2 regions of the Phytohabitans sp. LJ34 genome follow, and region 2 is predicted to be linked to the other one. Evidence: riboswitches for the same ligand, from Rfam matches in the RefSeq annotation. Region 2 holds a riboswitch; the other holds the start of a gene.
What was found. A riboswitch is a leader RNA that binds a small molecule or an ion and turns the genes downstream of it on or off. The one in region 2 is predicted to bind ZMP and ZTP.

Region 1: linked by a shared signal. The riboswitch ahead of ACTMTJ_RS32700 (bifunctional 5,10-methylenetetrahydrofolate dehydrogenase/5,10-methenyltetrahydrofolate cyclohydrolase) and the one ahead of glyA (serine hydroxymethyltransferase) in region 2 are both predicted to bind ZMP and ZTP.

The regions. Positions count from the first base shown of each region.
Region 1 is NZ_JBQHDG010000021.1:42,787-51,892, forward strand. It holds gene ctaE (aa3-type cytochrome oxidase subunit III) at 1-414, shown strand, start outside; gene qcrC (cytochrome bc1 complex diheme cytochrome c subunit) at 472-1,314, shown strand; gene qcrA (cytochrome bc1 complex Rieske iron-sulfur subunit) at 1,311-2,405, shown strand; gene qcrB (cytochrome bc1 complex cytochrome b subunit) at 2,402-4,027, shown strand; ZMP/ZTP riboswitch at 4,090-4,172, shown strand; gene ACTMTJ_RS32700 (bifunctional 5,10-methylenetetrahydrofolate dehydrogenase/5,10-methenyltetrahydrofolate cyclohydrolase) at 4,186-5,058, shown strand; gene ACTMTJ_RS32705 (hypothetical protein) at 5,223-5,420, shown strand; gene ACTMTJ_RS32710 (hypothetical protein) at 5,477-6,367, shown strand; gene ACTMTJ_RS32715 (cytochrome c oxidase subunit 4) at 6,364-6,786, opposite strand; gene ctaC (aa3-type cytochrome oxidase subunit II) at 6,797-7,696, opposite strand; gene ACTMTJ_RS32725 (cysteine desulfurase family protein) at 7,796-8,908, shown strand; gene ACTMTJ_RS32730 (sulfurtransferase TusA family protein) at 8,905-9,106, shown strand, end outside.
Region 2 is NZ_JBQHDG010000003.1:204,808-213,913, forward strand. It holds gene ACTMTJ_RS06325 (putative bifunctional diguanylate cyclase/phosphodiesterase) at 1-1,285, shown strand, start outside; gene ACTMTJ_RS06330 (TetR/AcrR family transcriptional regulator) at 1,826-2,434, opposite strand; gene ACTMTJ_RS06335 (homocysteine S-methyltransferase family protein) at 2,502-3,431, shown strand; gene ACTMTJ_RS06340 (hypothetical protein) at 3,441-3,911, shown strand; gene glyA (serine hydroxymethyltransferase) at 3,972-5,237, opposite strand; ZMP/ZTP riboswitch at 5,263-5,372, opposite strand; gene ACTMTJ_RS06350 (LacI family DNA-binding transcriptional regulator) at 5,415-6,434, opposite strand; gene ACTMTJ_RS06355 (extracellular solute-binding protein) at 6,656-7,927, shown strand; gene ACTMTJ_RS06360 (carbohydrate ABC transporter permease) at 7,933-8,925, shown strand; gene ACTMTJ_RS06365 (carbohydrate ABC transporter permease) at 8,925-9,106, shown strand, end outside.

The DNA.
Region 1 (9,106 bases), on a different contig from region 2:
CTGCCGTACGCGACGGTGTTCACGCTGATCCTCGTCGCGTCGTCGGTGACCTGCCAGTTCGGCGTCTTCGCCGCGGAGCGGGGCGACGTCCACTCGCTGCGTCGCTGGTTCACCCTCACGTTCGTGATGGGGCTCATCTTCGTGCTCGGCCAGGCCAACGAGTACCGCCAGCTGGTGCACGAGGGCGTGAAGATCAACGGCGACGGCTACGGGTCGATGTTCTACCTGACCACCGGCTTCCACGGCCTGCACGTGAGCGGTGGCCTCGTGGCGTTCCTCATCTTCATGGCCCGCACGACCATGGGCCGGTTCACGCCGGCGCAGGCGACCTCGGCGATCGTCGTGTCGTACTACTGGCACTTCGTCGACGTCGTCTGGATCGCCCTGTTCTCGATGATCTACCTGCTCCAGTGAGCAAGCTGTCACGTTCCGCCCGCTCGGTTCGTCCCATAGTTATGAAGGACATCTGGCATGACTTCTGACACCCCCGGCGGCCTGATGGCGCGGCTGCGCCGCAGGCGGTCACAACCGCGCGGCCGGGTGCGGCGGCGCCTGGGCACGGTGGTGCGTCTCACCCTCGCGCTGACGCTCGCCGGCGGTGTGTACGCCGTCTTCGCCCCGGGCCTGTCGGCCGACGACACGCCGCAGCTGTCGACCGCGGGCGAGGAGGGCAAGGCGCTGTTCGACCAGAGCTGCATCAGCTGCCACGGTCGCAACGCGCAGGGTGTGCAGGGCCGGGGTCCGAGCCTGATCGGCGTGGGCGCGGCGGCGGTCGAGTTCCAGGTCAGCACCGGTCGCATGCCGATGGCGCGGCAGGAGGCGCAGGCGCCGCGCAAGCCGTCGATGTTCACCGACGACCAGACCCGCCAGCTCGCCCAGTACATCCAGGAGCTCGGCGGCGGTCCGCAGGTGCCCGACGGCGACCTGCGCGCGCCCGACGGCGACGACGAGGCGATCGCCCGCGGCGGCAACCTCTTCCGGATCAACTGCTCGTCCTGCCACGCGTTCGGGGGTGGCGGCGGCGCGCTGTCGTCCGGCAAGTACGCCCCTGACCTGAGCAAGGCGACCGACCGGCAGCTCTACGCCGCCATGCTGACCGGCCCGCAGAACATGCCGGTCTTCGGTGACAACCAGCTCACGCCGGAGCAGAAGAAGGAGATCATCTCCTACGTCCAGGAGTCCCTGAAGCAGGACAAGGACCCGGGCGGCTGGGGCATGGGGCGCTTCGGTCCGGTGACCGAGGGTCTCGCGATCTTCCTGGTCGGCATCGTCGCTCTGGTGTTCGCGGCTCTCTGGATTGCGGGGAAGTCATGACCACGGATACACACGCACACGGCCACGACGTCGAGCCGGAAGAGGTCGACATCGACGACCCGCGGCTGTCGCGGTTCGAGATCGTCCGCGAGGGCGCGCGGCGTGACGGTGTCGAGATCGTCCACTACGAAGACCCGTTCCCGCTCAAGGGTGGCAAGGCCGAGCGGCGCGTGGTCCGCACCGTCATGCTGTTCTTCCTGCTCACCGGCCTGGCGTCGACGGCCTTCATGGTCATCTACATCTGGTGGCCGTGGGAGTACGAGCTGGGCGCCAACAACAGCAAGCTCTACACCCCGCTGCTCGGCCTCACCCTCGGCATCGCGCTGCTCGGCATCGGCTTCGGCATCCTCCTCTGGGGCAAGAAGCTGATGCCGCGGGAGATCGCGATCCAGGACCGGCACGACGGCCCGTCCGACCGGGTGCAGCGCAAGCTGACCGGCAACACGATGGCCTACATCGTCGACGAGCTGGGCATCAAGCGCCGCAAGACGCTCGGCCTGGCCGCGCTGCTCGGCCTCGCCCCGGTCGGCCTCGTCGCCGCCGCCCCGCTCATCGGTGGCCTGATCAAGAGCCCGACCAAGGACCGCATCCTCTTCCGCACCGGCTGGGACCCGGCCGGCAACGGGGGCCGCCTCGTGCGGCTGACCCGCGAGGACGGCACGCCGATCCGGCCCGAAGACGTGAGCGTCGGCGGCCAGATGACGGTCTTCCCGGGCATCCCCGAAGGCGCCACCAACGAGCACGCCGACTCACCCACCCTGCTGATCCACCTGCGGGAGGACGACGCGGCGAAGGCGGCGAGCACCGCCAAGCCGGTCAACGAGGGCGCCCAGTGGCAAAACTTCGTGGCGTACTCGAAGATCTGCACCCACGCCGGCTGCCCGGCCAGCCTGTACGAGCAGGAGACCAACCGCCTGCTCTGCCCGTGTCACCAGTCGCAGTTCCTGATCACCGACAACGCCCGACCGATCTTCGGGCCGGCCACGCGTAGCCTGCCTCAGCTGCCCATCGAGGTAGACGAGGAAGGGTTCTTCGTGGCAACGTCCGACTACAAGGTGGCTGTTGGGCCAGCATTTTGGGAGCGGCCATGAAGCGCCGGAAGGTAGACGTCAGCGCGGTGCCCGCCAAGGTGGCCGGTGGGCTGGACGATCGGTTCCAGGCGGCCACACCGCTGCGCAACATCCTCAACAAGGTCTTCCCAGACCACTGGTCGTTCCTGCTGGGCGAGATCGCGCTGTTCTCGTTCATCGTCCTGCTGCTGACCGGCACGTTCCTGACGTTCTTCTACGACCCGTCGCTGAGCACGACGACGTACGACGGCAGCTACGCGCCGCTGCGCGGCGTCCACATGTCGCAGGCGTACGCGTCGAGCCTCAACCTCTCGTTCGACGTGCGCGGCGGCCTGATCATGCGGCAGATGCACCACTGGGCCGCGCTGACGTTCATGTCGGCGATCGTGGTGCACATGTTCCGGATCTTCTTCACCGGCGCGTTCCGCAAGCCGCGTGAGACGAACTGGATCATCGGCTCGCTGCTCTTCTGGATCGGCTTCCTGGCCGGCTTCACCGGCTACTCGCTCCCGGACGACGCGCTTTCCGGCACCGGCCTGCGGATCGCCTCGGCGATCATGCTGTCGATCCCGGTGATCGGCTCGTGGGTGACCACGTCGATCTTCGACGGCGAGTTCCCCGGCCACGTGATCATGGGCCGTTTCTACATCGCGCACGTGCTGCTCATCCCGGGTGCGCTGCTCGCGTTGATCAGCGTCCACCTGGGCCTCGTCTTCAAGCAGAAGCACACCCAGTGGCCCGGCCCCGGCCGCACCGAGCACAACGTGGTCGGCGAGCGCTTCGTGCCGCGGTACACGATCAAGCAGGGCGGCTTCTTCATGATCGTCTTCGGCGTCATCGCGCTGATGGGCGGTCTGTTCCAGATCAACCCGATCTGGCTCTTCGGCCCGTACGAGGCGTACACGGTCTCGGCGGCCAGCCAGCCCGACTGGTACGTGATGTTCCTGGACGGCTCGACGCGGCTCTTCCCGGCCTGGGAGATACGTTTCGACCTCTGGGGCTGGGGTGACGGCTACACCATCCCGCCGATCTTCTGGCCCACGGTGGTGTTGCCTGGCATCTTGACGATGCTGCCGCTGGCCTATCCGTTCATCGAGGCCAGGCTGACCAAGGACTACCGGGCGCACAACCTGCTCCAGCGCCCCCGCGACGTGCCCGCCCGCACCGCGCTCGGCGCGATGGCGATCGCGTTCTGGGTGGTCCTGACGCTCTCCGGCGGCAACGACGTGATCGCCGACAAGTTCCACATCAGCCTCAACGCGATGACCTGGGCCGGCCGCATCCTGCTGCTGCTCGCACCGCCGATCGCCTACTACGTCACCTACCGGATCTGCCTGGGCCTCCAGCAGCACGACCGCGAGGTGCTGGCACACGGCGTGGAGACGGGCATCATCCGGCGGCTGCCGGACGGCCGGTTCATCGAGGTGCACCAGCCGCTCGCGCCGGTCGACGAGCACGGGCACGGCAGCCTCGAGTACGCCGGCTGGGTGGTCCCGAAGAAGATGAACCGGCTGGGCGCGCTCGGCCCGGCCATCCGCGGCTTCTTCTTCCCGATCGAAAAGCCGGCCGAGGCGCCGGTCTCCCCCGGCCACCCGCCGGTCACGGCCGCGCCGTCCACGGACCGCGAAGAGATCACCAAGTAATCGCCGTACTTCCCGGGAGGCCGCGGTCCGCGTCAGCGGGCCGCGGCCTTTTGGCATGATGGACCCACGTGCGACTGGCGGCACTGGGATGGGTCTCACCATCGGGGAGCCTGCGTCGCGGGCGCCGACCGCCTGGGTGCCCGCGCCGAGGAGCGCGCATGTCCGCCCGACTGTTGCCCGGCGCACCCGTAGCCGAAGCCGTCCTCGCCGAGACCGCCGCCGCGGCCGCCGACCTCCGCGCCCGCGGTGTCACGCCCAGCCTGGCCACCATCCTTGTCGGCGACGACGAGGCCAGCGCCGGCTACATCCGCATCAAGCAGCGCCAGGCCGCCGAGCTCGGCTTCGCGTCGCCGCACGAGCACCTGCCGGCCACCGCCACCCAGGCCGACCTGGAGCAGGCCATCGGGCGCTTCAACGCGGACCCGGCCGTGCACGGGCTGCTCGTGCAGTACCCCGTCCCGGCCCACATGGACTACGACGCGGCGCTTCAGCGCATCGACCCGGACAAGGACGTCGACGGCATGCACCCGCTCAACATGGGTCGGCTCGCGGTCGGCCTGCCCGGCCCGCTGCCGTGCACGCCCGCGGGGATCGAGGCGCTGCTGGCGCACTACGAGATACCGGTGGCGGGGCGCGAGGTCGTGATCCTCGGCCGGGGCGCGACGCTCGGGCGGCCGCTGGCGATGCTGCTCGCGCAGAAGCGGCCGACAGCCAACGCGGCGGTGACCGTGGTGCACACCGGCGTGCCCGACTGGGACCGGTACACGCGGCGGGCGGACATCCTTGTCGCGGCCGCCGGCGTGCCGGGCATCATCCGGCCGGAGCACGTCCGGCCGGGGGCGGTGGTGGTCGGTGCCGGCGTGCGGTACGAGGGGCGGCGGCTCCTGCCGGACGTGGACGAGGCGTGTGCGGAGGTCGCCGGCGCGATCACCCCTCGGGTGGGCGGGGTCGGGCCCACGACGGTGGCGATGCTCTTCCGCAACGCGGTGCGCGCCGCCGCCGTTCGAACAGATGGCCGACACGCCGGCTAGCCTCCCCCACTTCGGGTCCTCGCCGTGGCACGTTGAAGAACTACAACCGGGTAGTTCCCGCTTCCAGTGAGCGAGCTCGCGAGCGAACCATTGGGCTCAGTGGTGACAAACGACGCTGCCGCCACAACCAGACGGCCGTAGCAGAGGAGAGACCCGTGCGAGAGATGCACTGTGCTACCTGTCAGGCCGAGATGCCGTTCGAGGCACTGCCCGTGTCCGCCGAAGACGACGGCGCCGACGAGTTTCCCGAGCTGGTCTGCACCGGCTGCGGCACCGCCGTGGTGGTCGCGCCCTTCACCCTGCGGGTCTGGCTGCGCGGCCGGGGCACCGCGATCGCCCCACAGCAGCGCAGAGCGGCCTAGAGCGCCGCACGCTATATCGGTAGACCCGCGCACGCTCCTGGGCCACCGTGGCCCTTGTGAACGACGCTGAGCGGCGGGTCTGGGGGCGGCTCCCCGACGGCACCCGCGATTCGCTGGCCGCGCTGCCGGCCTCCGACCTCCAGACCTTGCTGCTCTCGGTGGCCCGGATGCGCGCCTCCCGGGTACGCCCGCCAGACCTGCTGCGCCGCTGGCGCGAAGACCGCTTCGTCCGCCCCGCCCCCAGCGACCCCCGCGCGCTTGCCGCCCTGGAAGCCCGGATGTGGCGGCGGCTGCCCGCCGACTTCGAGGGCGTGGAGCTGTCGCCGGTCGTGCCGCTTGGCACGTGTTCGGCGGTCACGCCGCAAAGCCAGGACCGGATCGTCTCCACCGTGCGGAGCGCCGAGGTGGTCAGCGACTCCACCAACGCGCTCGCCATCGAGGCCGCCGACCGGCGACTGCGCCAGCCCGCCGGCGGCGAGGTGCACCTCGCCGCGTGCCACCGCATGCTGCGGGCGCAACGCTTCCCGGCGGGGTTCGGATCGCATTTCCGCCTCTTCACGCTGGTCTCCAGCGCCCGCGACACCGGCTCCGGCGCTACCGAGGCGCGGCTGCTGGTCCGCCACCTGAGCTACTGGCAGAGCGTCCTGCCCGCGGAGGCCAGGCCGCGGCTCATGTACACCGTCTTCGACAGCCCGGTGCTCCGCGACCGGATCGACGACACCGTGGCACCCGCCGTGCACATCGTCGAACAGCCCGACCGGCAGCACGGCCGCGGCTACTACGTCGACGGGGCCGTCCGCATCGCGGCCGGAGACGGTGACGAGATCGGCGACGGCGGCTTCACGACCTGGACCGCGCAGCTGATGGGCAACGCCAAGGAGCGCTGCCTGGTCTCCTGCGTGGCCACCGAGCGGCTGGCCACCATCCTCGGGCCTGAGGTCGCCTAGTGCTCGGCGGTGCGGCGGGTGCCGGTGTAGTACTCGAACAGCAGGCCGCACGTCGCGGCGGTGACCGCGATCATGCCGGCCACCAGCAGCCAGACCATCCAGAACACCAGGCCGAGGCCGGCCACCGTCGCGGCGAGCGCGAGGCCGAAGGGCCAGTAACTGCCCGGGCTGAAGAATCCGATCTCGCCCGCGCCCTCGGCGATCTCGGCGTCCGACCGGTCTTCCGGCCGGGGGTCGATGCGGCGGGACACGAACCAGAAGAAGCCACCGCACATCGTCGTCAGCAGGGCGGAGAGCAGCAGCGCGATCGTGCCCACCCAGTCGAGGCCGATGTCGTACCAGGTCCACCACGCGTAGACGGCGCAGGCGACGTAGAGGAACACCGACACGACGGCGAAGATCTTGTACTCGGTCTTCATCGCGCTGTCCTCATTCTCCGCCGGACGGATTGAAGTTCGAGACGTTGCGCTTCGTTTCGAACGGCTCGGTGGTGGTCGCCAGCGGCTCCTCACCGATCGAGGTCAACGCCTCCTGCGTCGTGGCGCCATCCCGCTTGGCCTGGAGGAACCGCTCGTACTCGTCCGGCGAGACCACGCGCAGCTCGAAGTTCATCATCGAGTGGTAGGTGCCGCACAGCTCGGCACACCGCCCCACGTACGCGCCCTCCTGGTCGATGCTCGCGACCTCGAAGACGTTGCGCACGTTGCCGGGGAAGACGTCGCGCTTGAAGAGCAGCTCGGGCACCCAGAACGAGTGGATGACGTCCTTGCTGGTCTCCTCGAAGCGGATCGGCTGGCCGGTGGGGAGCACGAGCACCGGGATCACGTCGCTGGAGCCGAGCGTGGAGGCGACGGTGTTGGCGTCTTCACCCTCGCCGTCGCGGTAGTTGAACTGCCAGTTCCACTTGAAGGCGACGACCTCGACCACCACCGGGTCGTCGTACCGGCCGGTCTTGTCGACATCCGTCTGGACGACCGCCGTGTAGTAGAACAGCACGCACACGACCAGGATCGGGGCGATCGTGTAGAGGAACTCCATCGGCATGTTGTAGCGGGTCTGCACCGGCAGCTCGGCGCCGCGCTTGCGGTAGCGCACCACGCACCAGAAGATCAGGCCCCACACCAGCGCGCCGACCGCGAGGGCCGCGATGGTCGAGCCGATCCACAGGTCGTACATGCGGTTGGCCTGCGGTGTGATGCCTTCTTCCGGCCAGCCGAAGCCACTGAACGCCGACCCGACGTCACAGCCCCCCAGCAGGGTCACCAGTGCCAGAGCGCCGGCGCCGAGCCCGGCGAGCCGGCCAACCCGGCCGCGCGCACCCCTTGCGATCACCTGGTCCTGCCTCCCTAGCAGTGCCGTAGCAAGCAACCGGCACATTACTCGACCATGCATCTACTACACGTCGTGGGGGTAGGTAGCGTCGCACTCATGCAGGCGTTCTTCGACGCCGCCTCGGGCGCGCCGCTCCACCCGGTCGCGCGCCAGGCGCTGCTCGCCGCCCTCGACGACGGCTGGGCCGATCCCGGAAAGCTTTATACGCAGGCCCGCCGGGCACGCCAGCTTCTCGACGCGGCGCGGTCCGCGACCGCCGAGATTCTGGGGGTACGGCCGGACGAGATCGCCTTCACCCCCGGCGGCACCGCCGCGGTGTGGTTGGCGATCGAGGGTGCCCGGAGAGGGCGGCGCCGGATCGGTAGCACCCTTGTGCACTCGGCGATCGAGCATTCCGCCGTGCTCCACGCGGCGGGTGACGACGGGGTGAGCGTGCCGGTCGACCGGCTCGGCCACCTCGACCTGGCCGCGTGGCGGAGGGCGGTGGGCGGTGACGGTGTCGCCCTCGCCGCGCTGATCAGCGCCAGCCACGAGGTGGGCACGGTCCAGCCGGTGGCCGAGGCGGCCGAGGCGTGCGCCGCACACGGTGTACCCCTCTATGTGGACGCGGCCCAGTCGGTCGGCCGGGTGCCGGTACCCGATGGGTGGTCTCTGCTGACGGCGAGCGCGCGCAAGTGGGGCGGCCCGGCCGGGGTGGGGCTTCTGGTGGTGCGCAAGGGGACGCGCTGGATCTCGCCGTACCCCGAGGATGGTGGCCGGGACACCGGCCGTGACCTGCCCGCGATCGTGGCCGCCGCGGCGGCCCTGCGTGCGGTGGCCGCGGAGGCCGTGGCCGAGGCGGCGCGGCTGGGTCCGCTGGTCGACCGCGTCCGGGCCGTAGTGCCCGCGACGGTGCCGGACGTCGAGGTGGTCGGCGACCCGGTGGCGCGGCTGCCGCACCTCGTCACGTTCTCCTGCCTGTACGTGGACGGCGAGGCGCTGCTGCACGCGCTCGACCGGCGCGGCTTCGCGGTGTCGTCGGGCTCGTCGTGCACGTCGTCCACGTTGCGCCCCAGTCACGTGCTGGAGGCGATGGGCGTGCTGTCGCACGGCAACGTGCGCGTCTCGCTGCACCGGCAGACCACGGAGGCCGAGGTGGAGCGCTTCCTGGCCGAGTTGCCGGGCGTCGTGGCCGACCTGCGCGCCGAGGCGGGGGTGATGGGCCTGTGATCGTGCTGGACTGCCTCGGCCAGCGGTGCCCGCTGCCGGTGATCGCGCTGGCCCGGCGCCTGCCCGAGGTCGAGGTGGGCGAGGTCGTACGGGTGCTCGCCGACGACCCCGCGGCGGCCAACGACATCCCGGCCTGGTGCCGGATGCGCGGGCAGGAATACGTGGGCGCGACGACCGTCGACGGCTCTCCCGCCTTCG
Region 2 (9,106 bases):
CGACCAGTTGACCGCCCTCGCCAACCGCCGCGAGCTGATGCGCACGATCGTGAGCCAGCGCGAGGTCGAGGGGCACACCGGCGCGCTGCTGGTCATCGACCTGCACGGCATGGCCGACGTCAACGAGGTGCGCGGCCGCGAGATGGGCGACGCCGTGCTCATCGAGGTCGGCCGCCGCCTGCGCACCGCTGTCGGCTCCGACGACCTGCCCGCCCGCCTGGCCGGCGACGAGTTCGCGGTGGTCACCGTCGAGGGCCCGGTGCTCGCGTACGCGCTGGGCACCCGCCTGCTCACGATCCTCACCGAGCCCTACCAGCTCCCCGGCGCGATCGTGCACCTCAAGGTCAGCATCGGCCTGGCCGAGCTGTCCGGCGGCGACAACGTCGACGACGTACTCCGCCGCGCCGACCTCGCCCGCCGCCGCGCACGCCAGATGGGCCGCGACCGCATCGAGTGGTACGACGCGTACCTGGAAGAGCAGCTGGTCCGCCGCATGGACCTGGAGCGCGAGCTGCCCGGCGCCGCCGGCCGCGGCGAGCTCGACCTCGTCTACCAGCCGGTCCTCTCCCTGCCCGACCGCCAGCCGGTCGGCGTCGAGGCACTGCTGCGCTGGCGCAACCCCACGCTCGGCACCGTGCTGCCCAGCGAGCTGCTGCCGGTGGCCGAAGACCTCGGGCTGATCGAGGAGATCGGCCAGTGGGTGCTCGCCACCGCCGTCAAGCAGCTGGCCGCCTGGACCGTCCCCGGCCGCGAGCTGTGGATGTCCATCAACGTCTCCCCGCGCGAGCTCTCCGCCGCCGACTACGTCACGCGGGTCAAGGCCGCCCTGGCCGAACGCGAGGTCTCACCCGAGCTGCTCGTCGTTGAGGTGGCCGAGTCCCGCCTGTCCAGCGACGTGGCCGCGGTGGTCACCCAGCTGGCGGCGCTCCGCTCACTGGGCGTCCGCACGGCCCTGGACGACTTCGGCGCCGGCCAGGCGTCGCTCCAGCAGCTCCGCCGCCTACCCGTCGACCTCCTGAAGATCGACGGCTCGATCATCGCCGCACCCACCGACCAGCTCCCGGCCGACCTACAGGGCCACAGCCGCCCGCTGATCGACGTGGTCGCCGACCTGGGCCGCCGGCTTGGCGTGGAGATCATCGCCGAGGGCCTGGAGTCGATGTCCCAGATCCGCCAGGCCCAGGAGGCCGGCTGCGGCCTGGGGCAGGGCTTCGCGCTGGCCAGGCCAGCACCGGCCGAGCGGGTAGAGGCCTTCCTCGAAGAACATCGCGCGCCGTCCAACTAGCTTTGGGCTACCGCGACGTCCGTCGTGGTCGCTCTCCGTTGCTCCCGCGGCCTCACCCGTCCGCTGTTGGTTGCGGTTACCGCGCCTCCGGCGGGGCCTCGGGCTCCGGAGGGGCCGTCTTGCTCGTCGTCGGCCTGTTGCGGTCTTGGTGGGCGGTTGCGGCACGGGCTCGGCTTCGCACGCTGGCCGCGGCTTGAGGGTTGGCCGGCTGCGGTGGGGTCATGATCGCTTGGTCGATCTACTTGGGCCGTCTGTGGCAGCGCTACGAGAAAGCGACAAACGGTCTAAAGGTGGCGGCGAACGTGTCCCGAAGTTTCGCATGGGTCGTATGGTTATGTGTGACGCGGCATTTATGCGAAGTCGAGCTGTCGAAACCACCATGATCAACTAATCTTGGGTCAGGCATCCCGCCATTCGCGGAAATGTGCTCAGCATTTGGACGCCGCCGTGATCGTTAGCCCTACAGCTATGTGACACGCCGAGGATAGTGCGGATTTTGGGCTAACGATCATCGCGGCGCGACCCCTACTTCGAAGCTCCTTAGATGCGCAGGAGTGCCTCGACGAGCTGACGGTAGACGCGGAGTTGGGCGCGCATCGCGGAGCGGTCGGCGTAGGTGCGGCACAGGATGAAGCCGCCCTCGAACGTGGTGTAGAGGTGGTCGGCAAGGGCGCCGACGTCGATGTCTGTGTCGGGTCGGCGGGTGGCCAGCGCCGCACGTAGCAGGTCGGCCACGGCGTCGCGCCAGACGCGCGTGGCCTTGGCGACCTGGTCGTTGATCTCGCCGCCGGTGAACTCGCGCTCCGCCAGCACCGTGGCGTACAGGCAGCCGCTCTGCTCCGCCATGAGCTCGTCGGCGCCGTCCTCGTAGTGGCGGATGAACGCCACCACCCGCGCGGCGGGGTCCGTGATGTGCGCGGTGGCGGCCAGGCCGGCGTCGAGGTGGGCCAGGTCGGCCGCCACGTAACGGGCCACGAGCTGGACCGCGAGGTCGGTCTTCGAGCTGAAGTGGTGGAAGAAGGCGCCTTTGGAGCTGCCCGCCTCGGCGATCACCTGGTCGACCGACGTGGCGCTGTAGCCCTGGTCGGTCACGAGCCGCTCGGCGACGCCGAGGATCCGCTCGCGTGTCGCGTTCCCGTCTCTTGGCACAACTCGGTTGTACCAGACCGCTTGGTCTGTTAGAAACAGACTGATTAGTCTGTTACGGAGGGAAGCCATGTCCGCCGCCGCACTGCCGCAGATGTCCGGGCATCCGATCGTCACCGACGGTGGCCTGGAAACCGACCTCATCTACCACCACGGAGCCGACCTGCCGGACTTCGCCGCGTTTCCGCTCGTCGCCGACGACCGCGGGCGGGAGCTACTCACCCGCTACTACGGCGAGTACGTCGACATCGCCAGACGGGCCGGTGCCGGGCTCCAGCTGGAGACGCCGACCTGGCGGGCCAGCCAGGCCTGGGGCGACCGGCTCGGCTACTCGGCCGACCAGCTTCGCCGCGCCAACCGCGAATCGGTGACCATGCTCAAGAGACTGCGCGACGAGGCCGGCATCGACCCGCTGCTGATCAGCGGATGCCTCGGGCCGCGCGGAGACGGCTACGTCGCGGGCGAGGCGATCGACCCGGACGACGCGGCCGCGTACCACGCGCCACAGATCGAGGCGTTCGCCGAGGCGGGCGCCGATCTAATCACCGTCCTCACGCTGACCGGCACCGGCGAGGCAATCGGCATCGTCCGCGCCGCGCGGGCGGCCGGGTTGCCGGTGGCCGTGTCGTTCACGGTGGAGCGCGACGGGCGGCTCCCGGACGGCACGCCGCTGTCCGCGGCCATCATCGAGGTCGACGCCGCGGGCGGGCCCGACTATTTCATGGTCAACTGCGCTCACCCCACCCACATCGGGCCGGGCCTGACCGACGGCGGCGACTGGCGTTCCCGCATCGCCGGACTCCGCGCGAACGCGTCGACCCGCAGCCACGAGGAGCTCGACGCCGCGACGGAGCTGGACGAGGGCGACCCGGCGGAGCTGGCCCGCGCACAGGACGAGCTGCGTCCCCGCCTGCCGAGCCTGTCCCTCGTCGGCGGCTGCTGCGGCACCGACGCGCGCCACGTAGCCGCGATGTGGGGTGATGTCGGAGGCTCCGCCTAGGGTGCGCCTATGTCTGACGAACCGCGGGTCGACGAGCGGCACCCGGCCGCTGTGGTGACGGAGATGGTCGCGCGGGTGCTGGCCCTCGCCGAGACGTGGACGGCGTGGGACGGCAAGCCGCGGTCGGTCGACGACCGGATCTACACGCCACACAAGGCCATCCGCCGCGTCGCCGACCACCTCGTCGACCACCTGGCGCAGATCGAGGCGCAGCGTGCCGGCGTGCCTCCCATCCCCGATGCCTGGCACGCGTCCGCGTCGACCACGCCGGCCGACCTGGCGATGTTCACCGCCGAGGATCTCGACGAGGCGCGGAGCCGGCTCACGCGGCTGGCGCAGGTGTTCGACGTGCGGCTGAGGGCCTTGACAGAGGCCGAGCTCGACCGCCGCCCGGGCGGCGCCTGGTCCGCGCGGCAGATCGCCTTCCATCTGGAAGAGTCGCTGTACTACGCGAACGCGGTCGGCGACCTGAGCGGCTGAAGAGGGCATGAGGAGACGCCATGACCGCCGGGCGGCGGCCATGGCGTCTGGAAAGAGCGATCAGGCCTTGTAGCCGGGCATGGGGTAGGACGTGAGCAGGTCGCGGACCTCGCCCGCGATCCGGTCGAGTGCGCTGTCGTCTTCCTTCACCGCGGCCGTGACGGCCTCGTCCATCCACGCGGCGACCTGCGGCATCTGTGCCTCGGTCAGGCCGCGCGTCGTCAGCGCCGGTGTGCCCAGCCGGATGCCCGACGGGTCGAAGGGCTTGCGCGTGTCGTACGGAACGGTGTTGTAGTTGAGCTCGATGCCCGCCCGGTCGAGGGCCTTGGCCGCGGGCTTGCCGCCGATGCCCTTGCCGGTCAGGTCGGCGAGGATCAGGTGGTTGTCGGTGCCGCCGGAGATGAGGTCGAAGCCGCGCTCGATCAGCGCCGTGGCCAGGGCCTTGGCGTTGGCGACCACCTGGGCGGCGTAGTCGCGGAAGGCCGGCTGGGCGGCTTCGCGGAGTGCCACCGCGATGCCGGCGGTGGTGTGGTTGTGCGGGCCGCCCTGAAGGCCGGGGAAGACGGCCCGGTCGATGGCCTTGGCGTGCTCCTCGGTCGTGAGGATCATGGCGCCGCGCGGGCCGCGCAGGGTCTTGTGGGTCGTGGTGGTGATGACGTCGGCGTGGCCGACCGGGGTCGGGTGGGCGCCGCCGGCGATGAGGCCGGCGATGTGGGCGATGTCGGCGGCGAGCACCGCGCCGACCTCGCGGGCGATCTCCGCGAACGCGGCGAAGTCGATCGTCCGGGGGATGGCCGTGCCACCCGCGAAGATCACCTTGGGGCGCTCGCGGCGGGCGAGGTCGCGGACCTCGTCGAAGTCGATCAGGCCGGTCTCGCGGGAGACGTTGTAGCTGACCGAGTTGAACCACTTGCCGGTCGCGGAGACCGACCAGCCGTGGGTCAGGTGGCCGCCCATCGGCAGCGACATGCCCATGACCGTGTCACCCGGGCTGAGGAACGCCAGGTACACGGCGAGGTTGGCGGGCGAGCCCGAGTACGGCTGGACGTTGGCGTGGTCGACGCCGAAGAGCGCCTTGGCCCGCTCGATCGCGAGGGTCTCGATCTGGTCGACGAACTGCTGGCCCTCGTAGTAACGCTTGCCGGCGTAGCCCTCGGAGTACTTGTTGGTGAGGACCGTGCCGCTCGCCTCGAGCACCGCTTCGGAGACGTAGTTTTCCGAGGCGATCATGCGCAGCTTGTCGTGCTGGCGCTCGGCCTCACCCTCGACGAGGCGGGCGAGCTCAGGGTCGGCGGCGGTCAGGTGTGGGATTGCTGGCTCGTGCACGGCGAACTCCTGGCATGTCGACGATGACCGGCACCCAGGCGCGCGGTGCCGCGATCGTGGTCGCTCCCCGGTGGTCTCTTCCACCTCAACGAACCCTGTCGGAAAGGGTTCGATGCGCCAGTCGCGAGTACCCGATGAGCTTAGCGAACACCTCTCGAGGCGTGGTGAAGGCGCCGGCTACCGGCTGGCGGGTGCGGCCGTGCTGCCCCGAGGCGTGAGGTGGGCGGTCTCGTCCTGGTACGCCCCGATCGGCCGGCCCTCGATCGCGGCCAGGAGCTGGCGGGCCGCGTGTGCGCCATACGCCGGGATGTCGCGGCCCAGCGCGGTCAGCGGCGGGTGGGTGAGCTGGCACAGGGCCGAGTCGTCCCAGGCCACGATCGACAGGTCGCCGGGCACCGCGAGGCCCATCTCCTGCGCCACCGACAGGCCCGCGATGGCCATCACGTCGTTGTCGTAGATGATCGCCGTGGGTCGGCCGGCCGAGCTGAGGAAGCGGCGGGTGGCGCGGGCGCCCTCCTCGCCGGTGTAGTCCGAGGGCACGGTCAGCGACTGCTCCAGCCCCAGCCGCTCGGCCGCGTCGAGGAACGCCTGCCTGCGGATCTCGGTGTGCAGCAGCCCCGGCAGGCCGCCGACCCGCGCGATGCGACGGTGGCCGAGCGCCACGAGGTACTCCATGGTCTCCACCAGCGCCGCGGCGTCGTCGGCCCAGACGCTGGCCAGGCTGCCGGTGTGGCCGGGGCCGCCGATGACGACCGCGGGGAGCTGGAGCTCCTCCAGCACGGGCACGCGCCGGTCGTCGACCCGCAGGTCGCAGACGAACACGCCGTCCACCCGCCGCTCGCCCCACCAGCGCCGGTACACCGCGATCTCGGCATCCGGGTCGGCGACGACCTGGAGGGTCAGCGCGTACGACCGGGCCGACAGCTCCGCCTCGACGCCGCTGATCAGCTCCATGAAGAACGGCTCGATGCCGAGGATGCGCGCCGGACGGCACAGGGCGAGGCCGACCGCGTTGGCGGTGGCCCCGGAGAGCGCGCGGGCGGCGCTGTTGGGGTTGAAACCGATCTCCTGAGCTATCGCGATGATGCGCTGCCGGGTCGCCTCGGAGACGCCTGGCTGCCCGTTGAGGGCGTACGACACGGCGCCTTTGGAGACTCCGGCACGCCGCGCGATGTCAGCGATGGTGGGTCGCTTCACGGGCGCTCCTTAGTCACAAGCCGTCCTACGCTACCGCGCGCCCAGGTCAGAGCGGGTCTGCCGCAGGACGCTTGTCCGGTTAAGTGACCTTCAAATTACAGGTTGATCTAGGCGTTAACACGCCATTGACACTGTCTGAGGCCGGCCGTACCGTGTGCCTACTCAACCGGTTCAGTCAACACTCATCAATGATGTGGCGCTAGTCATATGTGGAGGCACTTATGCGTACGCGATTGGCGGTCGTCACGGCCGCGGCCGCGATAACCGCTCTGGTCGCCGGCTGCACCACCTCCTCCGGTGGCGGAGACGAGCCGGCGCAGGACGCCGAGGGTCCCGCCACCCTGACGTTCTGGAACACCGGCACCGACGAGGGCGCCCAGGCGCTCCAGGTCGCCGCGGACAAGTACAAGGAGTCTCACCCCAACGTCACGATCAAGGTGCAGGCGATCTCCTGGGACGACGGGCACGCGAAGGTGCTCACCGCCGCCACCTCCAAGACCGGGCCGGACATCATCTCCGGCGGCATGTCGTGGGGCATCGAGTTCGGCGAGCTGGGCGGCATGATCGACCTCAACAAAGAGGACATCGGCGACATCAAGGCGAAGACCCAGCCCGAGGTGCTCAAGTCGATCACGTCGCAGGACGGCTCGGTATACGGCGTTTCTCTGGACAACGCGTTCTACCTCCTCTACTACCGCCCCGACCTGCTCACGAAGGCCGGGCTGAGCGGCCCGCCGAAGACGTGGGAGGAGCTGACCTCGGCGATCACCAAGCTGAAGGCGGCCGGCGTGAAGACCCCGCTGGTGGAAAACTGGAGCACCTTCGAGTGGCTGCCCTGGTTCAACTGGCTCAAGCAGGCCGGCGGCTCCCTCTACGCCGACGACTGCTCCAAGGCCACCATCGACAGCGAGCAGGCGGTGCTCGCCACCACCAAGTGGGCCGAGCAGTACAAGAAGTTCGGCGTGCCGAAGGCCGCCAACGACTCCGCCGCGGGCCTCGCCAAGGGCGACGTCGCCATGGCCATCGACGGCTCCTGGGTGGTCAACGGCATCGACACCGCACACCCGGGCCTCAAGGGCAAGTGGCAGGTCGCCGCTCTCCCGACCGGTCCCGCGGGCGCCGGCACGTTCGTCGGCGGCCGGATCATCGGCGTGATGTCCTACTCCAAGTTCCCGAAGGCCGCGGTCGACTTCATCAAGTGGCTGTACACGGACGAGGCCATCCAGCTGGTCCAGAAGGAGACCTTCAACAAGGGCGGTGAGCTGTGGCTCTCGCCGCGGCCGGAGCTCGTCGACAGCCTCAACGCCACCGACAACGTGAAGCAGACGCTCAAGACCACGATGGAGACCATCAGCGGCCCGCCCAACTGCAAGGGCTGGGAGATCAGCGGCTCCGAGGTGACCAAGAAGCTCCAGTCGGTCGTCAACGACAACGTCGACCCGAAGAAGGCGCTCACCGAGGCCGCGACCATCATGAACAACAACCTCAAGTAGGGCCCGTGGCCACACCGACCACCACCGCGCCGGCGCCGGGTGCGCCGGCCGCGGGGGCCAAAGGTCCCGATCGGGTACGCCGGGTGAAGCGCTCGCCCGCCCTGCGGCGCATGCGGCTGCGGCGGGCGCTACCCGGATACCTGATGCTGCTGCCGTTCGCCGTGCTGTTCATCGGGTTTCTGGTGTGGCCGCTGGCAAACTCGCTGTACTTCGCGTTCACGAACTACAACGGCGTCAAGCCACCGTCCTTTGTGGGCTTCGACAACTTCCAGCGGCTGTGGTTCGAGGACGACCGGTTCCGCAAGGCGATCGTCAACTCGTTCGTCTACGTCGCCGCCGCCGTGACACTCACTACCGGGCTGGCGCTGGCTCTGGCGGTCGCCTTCCGCGGCACGAGCTGGCGCGACCGCATCATGCGCACGCTGTTCTTCCTGCCCGCCGTCACCTCCACGATCGCGGTCGCGCTGATCTGGCGGTGGATCTTCTCCGGTGAGGACTTCGGGCTCGCCAACACGGTGGTCGGCTGGTTCGGCGCGGAGCCAGTGCAGTGGCTCGCCACACCACACTGGACGATCCCGATCCTGGTGCTGATGGCGGTCTGGGGCGGCTGCGGCTACGGCATGGTGATTTTCGTGGCCGGGCTCAACGCGATACCGGAGGAGCACTACGAGTCGGCGCGGCTCGACGGCGCCACCGCGTGGCAGCAGTTCTGGTACATCACGCTGCCGCAGCTCAAACCCGTCACCACGTATGTCGTGATCACGAGCCTCATCTCGGCCTTCCAGATCTTCGAGGCGGTCTACATCGTCTTCCGTGCCGTCAGCACCGTCGGCGGCGTACAGGACAGCGGGCTGATGCTCGTGCCGTACCTCTACGACATGGGCTTCACGAAGTTCCAGCTCGGCTACGCCTCCGCGATCGCGTGGTCGCTCTTCGTCATCATCTTCATCGTGAGCATGATCCAGCTCCGGGTCACCCGCGCGCTGAGGGAGCTGTGATGCGACGCAACCTGTGGCCGACCGTTGCTCGGCTCCCGCTGTACATCTTCGGCGTCACCATGCTGGTGCCCTTCTACTGGATGGTCACCGCGGCCTTCAAACCGGTGCCGGAGCTGACCAAGAACCCACCGAGCTTCGTGCCGACCGACCCGACAGTGGACGCTTTCTACGAGCCCAAGTA